Regions from separate parts of the Microbacterium sp. W1-4-2 genome, predicted to be linked through region 1. Evidence: predicted binding sites of a transcription regulator. Region 1 holds the regulator's gene; each other region holds the start of a gene.
What was found. Region 1 encodes HrcA, which represses chaperone genes, less so after heat shock. Its sites were predicted from a motif close to TTNGCACTCGNNNNNNNCGAGTGCNAA; they were not measured.
Positions count from the first base shown of each region.

Region 2: the regulator HrcA is predicted to act here: its motif matches at 1,768-1,794, upstream of groL (chaperonin GroEL).
Region 3: the regulator HrcA is predicted to act here: its motif matches at 1,889-1,915, upstream of groES (co-chaperone GroES).

Region 1 is NZ_JBYRJC020000001.1:1,126,384-1,129,596, forward strand. Features, by position in the region: gene AC3RX0_RS05165 (DEAD/DEAH box helicase) at 1-1,292, shown strand, start outside; gene hrcA (heat-inducible transcriptional repressor HrcA) at 1,401-2,438, shown strand; gene dnaJ (molecular chaperone DnaJ) at 2,487-3,213, shown strand, end outside.
Region 2 is NZ_JBYRJC020000003.1:96,054-99,266, reverse strand. Features, by position in the region: gene AC3RX0_RS13065 (DUF2332 family protein) at 1-843, shown strand, start outside; gene AC3RX0_RS13060 (DUF3263 domain-containing protein) at 853-1,101, shown strand; gene AC3RX0_RS13055 (LytR C-terminal domain-containing protein) at 1,155-1,721, shown strand; gene groL (chaperonin GroEL) at 1,832-3,213, shown strand, end outside.
Region 3 is NZ_JBYRJC020000001.1:164,158-167,370, reverse strand. Features, by position in the region: gene AC3RX0_RS00825 (ABC transporter substrate-binding protein) at 1-159, opposite strand, end outside; gene rarD (EamA family transporter RarD) at 276-1,217, opposite strand; gene groES (co-chaperone GroES) at 1,513-1,809, opposite strand; gene AC3RX0_RS00810 (THUMP-like domain-containing protein) at 1,940-3,130, shown strand.

The DNA of each region.
Region 1 (3,213 bases):
TCGTCAAGGTCGTGTTCGCCACCGAGACGCTCGCCCTCGGCATCAACATGCCGGCGCGGACCGTCGTGCTCGAGAAGCTGGAGAAGTTCAACGGCGAGGCGCGCGTGGCGATCACGTCGGGGGAGTACACCCAGATCACCGGTCGCGCCGGCCGGCGCGGGATCGACGTCGAGGGCCACGCCGTCATCCAATGGACCGAGGGAATGGACCCGCAGGCGGTCGCGGCGCTCGCCTCGCGCCGGACGTATCCCCTGAACTCGAGCTTCCGCCCCACATACAACATGGCGGTGAACCTCATCGACCAGTTCGGACGGCCGCGGGCCCGCGAGATCCTCGAGTCGTCGTTCGCGCAGTTCCAGGCCGATCGCGCCGTCGTGGGCCTTGCCCGGCAGGTGCGCGAGCAGGAGGAGTCGCTGGCCGGCTATGCGAAGGCGATGACGTGCGACCGCGGCGACTTCGTCGAGTACTCCGGCATCCGCCGCCGGCTCAGCGACCTCGAGAAGCAGAACCGCAAGGACGCCGGGGCCTCGCACGCCGCGCGGCAGAAGCGGCTGCGCGAGATCGAGTCGCTGCGGCGGCGCATGCAGCGGCATCCCTGCCATTCCTGCCCCGACCGCGAGAACCACGCCCGGTGGGCGGAGCGGTACTGGAAGCTGCAGCGCCAGACCGACCGGCTGCGCACGCAGATCGCGAACCGCACCGGCAGCGTCGCCCGCCAGTTCGACCGCGTGGTCGACGTGCTGGCGGCTCTCGACTACGTGCGCGTCGCCGACGGCGGGGCCACCGCGCTGACCGACGCCGGCCGCACGATGCGCCGCATCTACGGCGAGCGGGACCTGCTCGTCGCCGAGGCCCTGCGCACCGACCTGTGGAAGGACCTGGATGCCGCGGGCCTGGCCGCGCTCGTGTGCTGCCTCGTGTACGAACCCCGCCGCGACGAGGCCGCCGCCGGCGACCGCACGCTGCCGCGAGGGCCGTTCCGCACCGCCCTGACCGCGACCCAGCTGCTGTGGGCGCAGCTGGACGACATCGAGCACGATCACCACCTGCCCGGCACCGGCGAGGTCGCTACCGGACTCGCGCAGGCGATGCACACGTGGGCGCGCGGCGGGGCCCTCGACCGCGTGCTTGTCGAGGCCGACATGGCCGCGGGCGACTTCGTCCGCTGGGCCAAGCAGACCATCGACCTGCTCGATCAGCTCTCGCTCGTCGCCGACGGACCGGTGGCCCGGCGTGCACGGCAGGCGCTGGAGCTCGTGCGCCGCGGCATCGTCGCGTACTCGGCCGTCTGAGCCGACACGGGATGCTGTTCAGCGCCGCGTCCGGGCCGTCCGGTAGAATTGGCACTCAGCGTACGAGAGTGCCAGAAGTCGGCGCGTGAGGTCGGAGAGGAGGCAGCCATGGTCAGCGAGCGAGGTCTGCAGGTGCTCCAGGCGATCGTGCAGGACTACGTCGAGACGCGCGAGCCCGTCGGCAGCAAGACGATCGTCGACCGGCACGCGTTCGGGGTGTCCGCAGCCACGATCCGCAATGACATGGCGCTGCTCGAGGACGAAGAACTCATTGCCGCACCGCACACCTCGTCGGGACGGGTGCCCACCGACAAGGGGTACCGTGTGTTCGTCGACCATCTCGCACAGCTGCGGCCCCTCTCGCCGGCCCAGCGCACCGCGATCACGACGTTCCTCGACGGGTCGACCGACCTCGACGACGTGCTCTCGCGCACCGTGCGGGCCCTCACGAGCCTCACCGGCCAGGTCGCGATCGTGCAGTATCCGTCGTTCGCCCGGGCGCACGTCTCGCACGTCGAGATCGTCGACCTCGGCGCCCGGATCCTGGTGATCCTGGTCACCGACACCGGGCGTGTCTCGCAGCGCGTCGTCGGGGTCCCCGAGGCGCTCGACGAGACCGAGATCGCCGGGCTGCGCACGCGTGTGGCGGCCCTCGTGACGGGGTACAGCGTGCGGGACGGCGCGGCCGCCGTGGCCTCCGCGCTCGGCGGGGAGCCGATCACCGGGACGCGCGAGGATGCCGCGGCCGCCATGGTGCTGCGAGTGGTGTCCGAAGAGCTCGAGGAGTTCCGCCAGGACCGCCTGCTGATGGCCGGCGCCGCCACGCTCGCCCGCCGCGAGTCGGACTTCCGGGGCAGCATCTATCCGCTGCTGGAGGCCATCGAAGAACAGGTGACGATCCTGCGCCTGATGAGCGAGATGGTCGCCGACCGCGAGGGCCTGGCCGCCTCGATCGGACGTGAGAACGAGGCGTTCGGGCTGTCCGAGGCATCCGTCATCGCCGGCGACTACGATGCGACCGGCGCCCGTGCGCGCGTCGGGGTGCTCGGCCCCACGCGCATGGACTACCCCACGAATCTTGCGGCGGTGCGAGCCGTCGCGCACTATCTGAGCCGGCTGCTCGAAGACGACGACACGTCGCGGTGAGCGGGACGGACGAGAGGCGATCCCGCACCGGCGGGCAGGAAGGCGATTGTGGCTGACCAGGACCACTATGACGTGCTGGGCGTGGCGCGGGACGCGTCACCGGACGAGATCAAGAAGGCGTATCGGCGTCTGGCGCGCGAACTGCACCCGGATGTGAACCCGGGACCGGACGCCGAAGAACGCTTCAAGCTCGTCACGCACGCGTACGACGTGCTCAGCGACCCCGAGCAGCGGCGCCGCTATGACATGGGCGGCGACTCGCCGTTCGGCGGGGGCGCCGGCTTCGGCGGCTTCGGCGACATCTTCGAGACGTTCTTCGGCGGCGGGGGAGCGCGCGCGGCGCGACCGCGGTCGCGGCGCGAACGCGGGCAGGACGCGCTCGTGCGGGTCACACTCGACCTCGCGGACGTCGTGTTCGGCACTCATCGCGAGCTCGAGGTCGACACGGCGGTGCTGTGCGAGACGTGCGAAGGGTCGTGCTGCCAGCCCGGCACATCGCCTGTGACCTGCGAGATCTGCCACGGCAGCGGGCACGTCGAGCGCACCGTGCGCAGCCTTCTGGGCAACGTCGTCACCAGTGCCCCGTGCGGCGTGTGCCAGGGCTACGGCACCACGATCCCCTACCCGTGCGCCAGCTGCCAGGGGCAGGGGCGCGTCCGGGCGCGGCGCACGGTGGCCGTCGACATCCCCGCCGGCGTCGAGACCGGGTTGCGCCTGCAGCTGCCGGGGTCGGGCGAGGTGGGGCCGGCCGGCGGCCCGAATGGCGACCTCTACA
Region 2 (3,213 bases), on a different contig from region 1:
GGCTGCGGACTGGTCGACGCGGACGCGTGGAGCGCGTGGCTGGCCGCGCACGCCGACGCGGTGGTCGCCGAATGCGGCCAGCGCGGCGTGCAGACCAACGAGCCGCTGCGGTGCGCGGCGCTGCTGCTCGCGCTCAGCCGCATCGACGGTCCGGTCGCGCTGCTCGAGGTCGGCGCGAGCGCGGGACTGTGCCTGTATCCGGACCGCTACTCGTACCGGTACGACGACGAGCGGGCGGTGCACGCCCTCGATCCGGCCGACGGCGTGAGCTCCGTGGTGCTGCGCGCACGCTGGCGCGGACCGTGGCAGCCGGGGCTCCGGCTGCCCGAGGTGGTCTGGCGCGCCGGCATCGACCTGCAGCCGCGCGACGCACGCGACGGGGCCGACCGGGCATGGCTGACCGGGCTGGTGTGGCCGGGGGAGCACGGGCGCGCCGCGCGCATCGAGGCGGCCCTCGACATCGCGGCCGCCGATCCGCCCCGGCTGGTGGCGGCCGACGCTGCCGACGCGCTGACGCACCTGGCCGCGCAGGCCCCCGCCGGCGCGACCCTCGTCGTGACCACGCCGGGTGTGCTCGTGCACGTGCCCCGAGAGCCCCGCGAGCGCATCGTCGCCGCTGCCCGTGCGGCCGGCCGTTGGATCACGATGGATGCCGCGGCCCTGCACTCCGGTCTGCGCGGGCAGTGGCATCCCACCCCCGACGCTGGAGCGTGGCCGAACGGATCCTTCGCGCTCGCCCTGGACGGCGCCGTCGTCGCGGCGGTCGACCCGCTCGGCGCGATCGTGCAGCCGATCGGCGACGATCTGGAGTGGCGCCCCGCCGCCGTGGCGTCGCGGGGTTAGCGTGGGGACGTGCCTCTGAACGACAGCGACCGCGTGATCCTCGACTTCGAGGCCGGCTGGACCCGCCACGTCGGCGCGAAGGAAGAAGCGATCCGCGCCGAGCTCGACCTCGCCCCCGCCCGGTACTACCAGCTGCTCGGCCGCCTCATCGACACGACCGACGCACTGGAGTATGACCCACTGCTGGTCGGCCGTCTGCGACGTCGCCGCGACGAACGGCAGCGCGCCCGGATCGCCCGCGTCTCGGGCGTGGCCTGATCCATGCCGCACGTCGGCAGCATGCACTGAACGCCGACGGGTAGCATGCAGTGGTGCCGACCGAGAGCTTTCCGCACGACAGCTTCGACGACGTGCCGGCTGACGCCGATCGGGTCGGTGCGCACCGCGCCGAGAACCCGCACCTGCGCGGCGGCGTCGTGTTCGCCTGGGCGGTCGTGGCGACCGTCGTGCTCATCGGGCTGGGCGTGCTCGGGACCCTGATCGTGACCGACCGCCTGCACGGCGCACCCGATGCGGTGCCGCCGACGGCCGCCCCCACGATCACCCCCGTCGTCGACACGTCGTACTCGGTGCTGATCCTGAACGCCACCGGGCAGCCGGGGGTGGCCACGCGCGAGAAGGACGTCGTGGTGCACGCCGGCTGGTCCGCGGCCAAGGTCTCGCCCGGCGAGGCCGGTTCGACGTACCCGACCACCACGATCTACTACGCCGCGCCCGCGGACGCGGCGGCGGCCAAGGGGCTGGCCGACGTGATCGGCGGCGCGGTGACCGCGCAGAGCGATAAGTACCAGCCGACGGACGACCCCAAGGCGAAGCAGCTGGCCGTCGTGCTGGGCACCGATCGCGTCGCGTCGCCCTCGCCGTCGACCACGCCGTAGCCGTTCCGGGCGGCTTGCACTCGACAGGGGCGAGTGCCAGAATGGATTAGCACTCGCATTGAGTGAGTGCTAAAGACCGTCAGCCAACGTCCGGGAGGGACGACACACACATGGCAAAGATCATCGCTTTCGACGAGGAGGCCCGCCGCGGTCTCGAGCGCGGCCTGAACACGCTGGCCGACGCCGTCAAGGTGACCCTCGGCCCCCGCGGTCGCAACGTCGTGCTCGAGAAGAAGTGGGGCGCCCCCACCATCACGAACGACGGCGTGTCGATCGCCAAGGAGATCGAGCTCGACGACCCGTACGAGAAGATCGGCGCCGAGCTGGTCAAGGAGGTCGCCAAGAAGACCGACGACGTCGCAGGTGACGGCACGACCACCGCCACGGTGCTCGCCCAGGCGCTCGTGCGCGAAGGGCTGCGCAACGTCGCCGCCGGCGCCGACCCGATCTCGCTCAAGCGCGGCATCGAGAAGGCCGTCGCGGCCGTCATCGAGCAGCTGCACGCATCGGCCAAGGAGGTCGAGTCGAAGGAGCAGATCGCCGCGACCGCGTCGATCTCCGCCGCCGACCCCACCATCGGCGACCTGATCGCCGAGGCGATCGACAAGGTCGGCAAGGAGGGCGTGGTCACCGTCGAGGAGTCGCAGACGTTCGGCACCGAGCTCGAGCTCACCGAGGGCATGCGCTTCGACAAGGGCTTCATCAACCCCTACTTCGTCACGGACCCCGACCGCCAGGAGGCGGTGTTCGAGGACCCGTACATCCTCATCGCGAACCAGAAGATCGGCAACATCAAGGACCTGCTGCCCGTCGTCGACAAGGTGATCCAGGACGGCAAGGAGCTCGTCATCATCGCCGAGGACGTCGAGGGCGAGGCGCTGGCCACGCTGGTGCTGAACAAGATCCGCGGCATCTTCAAGTCCGTCGCCGTCAAGGCCCCGGGCTTCGGCGACCGCCGCAAGGCGCAGCTGCAGGACATCGCCATCCTCACCGGTGGCCAGGTCATCACCGAGGAGGTCGGTCTCAAGCTCGAGAACGCCACCCTCGACCTGCTGGGCCGTGCGCGCAAGGTCATCGTCACCAAGGACGAGACCACGATCGTCGAGGGTGCCGGCGAGGCCGCTCAGATCGAGGGTCGCGTCACGCAGATCCGTCGTGAGATCGAGAACACCGACAGCGACTACGACCGCGAGAAGCTGCAGGAGCGCCTCGCCAAGCTCGCCGGCGGCGTGGCCGTCATCAAGGCGGGTGCGGCCACCGAGGTCGAGCTCAAGGAGCGCAAGCACCGCATCGAGGACGCCGTCCGCAACGCGAAGGCGGCCGTCGAGGAGGGCGTCGTCGCCGGTGGCGGTGTCGCGCTCATCCAGGCCGGCGAGAAGGCCTTCGAGGCGCTGAGCCTCGAGGGCGACGAGGCGACCGGTGCGAACATCGTCAAGGTCGCCATCGAGGCCCCGCTCAAGCAGATCGCCGCCAACGCGGGTCTGGAGCCGGG
Region 3 (3,213 bases), 960 kb from region 1:
TCCGAGCTTGAAGGTCAGTTCGGTCGCCGGACCTCCGCTCGTGTTGCCGGGCGTCGACGCAGGGGTGCTGCTGCAGCCGGCCATCACGAGAGCAGCCGCACCGGCAAGCGTGATCGCAGCTGCGATCCTGCCGCGCCGCAGGCCTCTCAATCCGTTCATGGTGCTCCTTTGCTTTGAACGTGGACTGTGCCCACTTCGGGTGCTCTAACCATATGGCGTGAACGGCATGATGAGCCGCAACCGATGATCTCGGTGCGCTAACGATCGCGGGTGTCTCAGGCGATGTCGGCGACGCTGCTCACGCCCCGGCGGGAGCGTCGCGCGTGCGCCAGCGAGTCGGCGGTGAGCACCACCAGCGCGACCCAGACCAGGCCGAACCCGATCCAGCGCTCGAGCGACATCGACTCGTGCAGCAGGAACGCCCCGGTGAGGAACTGCAGGATCGGCGTGAGGAACTGCAGCAGCCCCACCAGGCTGAGCGGCGCTCGTCGGGTCGCGGCGGCGAACAGCAGCAGCGGCACGGCGGTGACCACGCCCGCCAGCGCGAGCATGACGGCGTGGAACGCGCCCTCGGCGCCGAGCGTGATGCCGCTGGTGCCGCCGATCCAGATCAGCATGACGGCGGCGACCGGCGTGAGCCACGCGGTCTCGAGCGTGAGCCCGCTGACCGCGTCGACCGAGGGGCCGACGCGGTTCTTGGCCAGTCCGTACAGGCCGAACGAGAACGCGAGCGCGAGCGCGATCCACGGCATCTGCCCGTAGCCGATCACGATGACCACCACCGCGATCACGGCGATCGCGATCGCGATCCATTGCGCTGTGCGCAGGCGCTCGCGCAGCACGAGCACGCCGAGCAGCACCGTCACGATCGGGTTGATGAAGTACCCCAGGCTTGCCTCGATCACGTGCCCGGTGAGGGTCGCGACCAGGTAGACGGTCCAGTTGACGAAGATCAGGATGCCGGCGGCCGCCGTCCATCCGAGCAGCCGCGGCCGGCGCACGATGCGCCACAGCGACCCCCAGGTGCGCGTCACGCTCAACGCGATCACACAGAACACGAGCGACAGCAGCACCCGCCACGCCACGACCTCCCACGGCGTGGACGGCAGAAGCAGCAGGAAGTAGAGCGGGAACATCCCCCACAGCAGGTAGGCGACGAACGCATACACGCCCCCGACGACGGTGTCGTTCCGCCGCCGCGCCTCGGTCTGCTTCACTGCACCAGCCTAGTTCGTCGCATCGACACTCCCTCCGCGCCGAGGCCCCCGCCCCCGCCCCGACTACGGCCCCGACCACGGCCGCGACCACGGCATGCCCATTGCCATCTCCCAATCCCTATGGATTCGGCGAATCAATACCCCAGAGGGTGTGGACTCGCCCAGTCCCTATGGATTGGGCGCTCGACGGGTATGGATTGGGCGCTCGGCCGGGTAGGGATCGGGCGATCAATCCACCCCGGGAACGCCGAAGGCCCGGATGCCGCAGCACCCGGGCCTTCTGAAACAGCGGGCCTCAGCGGACGACGACCGCCAGGACGTCGCGCGCCGACAGGACGAGGTACTCGTCGGCGCCGAACTTGACCTCGGTCCCGCCGTACTTGCTGTACAGCACGCGATCGCCCACGGCGACGTCGAGCGGAACACGGTTGCCGTTGTCGTCGATGCGGCCGGGGCCGACCGCGACGACCTCGCCCTCCTGGGGCTTCTCCTTCGCGGTGTCGGGGATGACCAGGCCACTCGCGGTGGTCTGCTCGGCCTCGACCTGCTTGATGACGATGCGGTCCTCGAGCGGCTTGATGGAAACCGACACGGTCTACCTCTTCCTTGTTGAGACTGAAGACTCGTTAGCACTCTGACGTGTCGAGTGCTGATCCCAGTTTAGGCATCCATTGGCACTCACGCAACGCGAGTGCCAATCCGGGTCACCGTACCCTGGAGCGATGGAGATGTCCGAGCTGACGGCACTGCTGACCGCCGACGGTCTGCGGCTGCTCGACGACCTCGGGCCGATCGCCACCACCGACGCCGTCGCCCGGGCCGTGTCGCGGCTGCGCGCGGCCCGGCACTCCCCCGACCTGGTCTCGGCCGTGGTCGGCCAGGCGCATCTGCGGGCGAAGGCGCGGGCGAAGTTCGGGGACTTCGCAGACAGGATGCTGTTCACCCGCGCGGGTCTGGAGCAGGCCACGCGCTTGCCGGTCGCGATCCACCATGCGCGGCGCCTGCGCGCCGCCGGCATCGGAACGGTCGCCGACCTCGGCTGCGGCATCGGCGGCGACGCGCTCGCGTTCGCCGGCGCGGGCCTGGCGGTGCGCGCGGTCGACGCCGACGAGGTGACCGCGGCGATAGCGGCCTACAACCTCGCCGCCTTCGGCACGGCCGCGAGCGTCGTGCACGGCCGGGCCGAGGCATCCGATCTCGACGACGTGGATGCCGTGTGGCTCGACCCCGCTCGCCGCACAGCGGGGCACCGCGAGACGCAGCGCGTCGCGTCCGCCGAGTACTCGCCGCCGCTGGAGTGGGCGTTCGAGACCGCCGGGCGCATCCCGACCGGGATCAAGCTCGGGCCGGGGCACGACCGCGGCGCGCTGCCCGATGACGCCGAGACGCAGTGGGTCAGCGACGGCGGCAGCGTCGTCGAGCTCGTCGTGTGGAGCGGCCGGCTCGCCCGCGACGGCGTGCGCCGGGCGGCCCTGGTGCTGCGCGGCGACGACGCGCACGAGTTGACGGCGCCGGACGATTCCGAGGACGCCGAGGTGCGCGAGCTCGGCGCCTACCTGCACGAGCCAGACGGTGCGGTGATCCGGGCGCGGCTGATCGGCGAGGTCGCCCGGCAGCTGGACGGCGGCATGCTCGACCCGCACATCGCCTACGTCACCGGCGACGCGGCGCTGACGAGCCCGTTCGTGCAGTCGTTCCGCGTGCGCGAGAAGCTGCCGACGGGCGCGAAGGCGCTCGGTGCGGCCCTGCGCGCACGCGGCATCGGCACGCTCGAGATCAAGAAGCGCGGGGTGGATGTCGATCCCGCCGCATTCCGTCGCGCCCTCGCGCTGCGCGGCGACGAGTCCGCCACCCTGATCCTCACCCGGGTCGGCACGCGGCGCATGGCGGTCCTCACCGACCGCGTGGGGTGAGGCACCCGAAGCGTCGTCCGGCCGAGCGCAGACCAGCCGCACCCCTGGTGATAACGTTCCCTCGAAGAAGCGAGGAGCTGCGG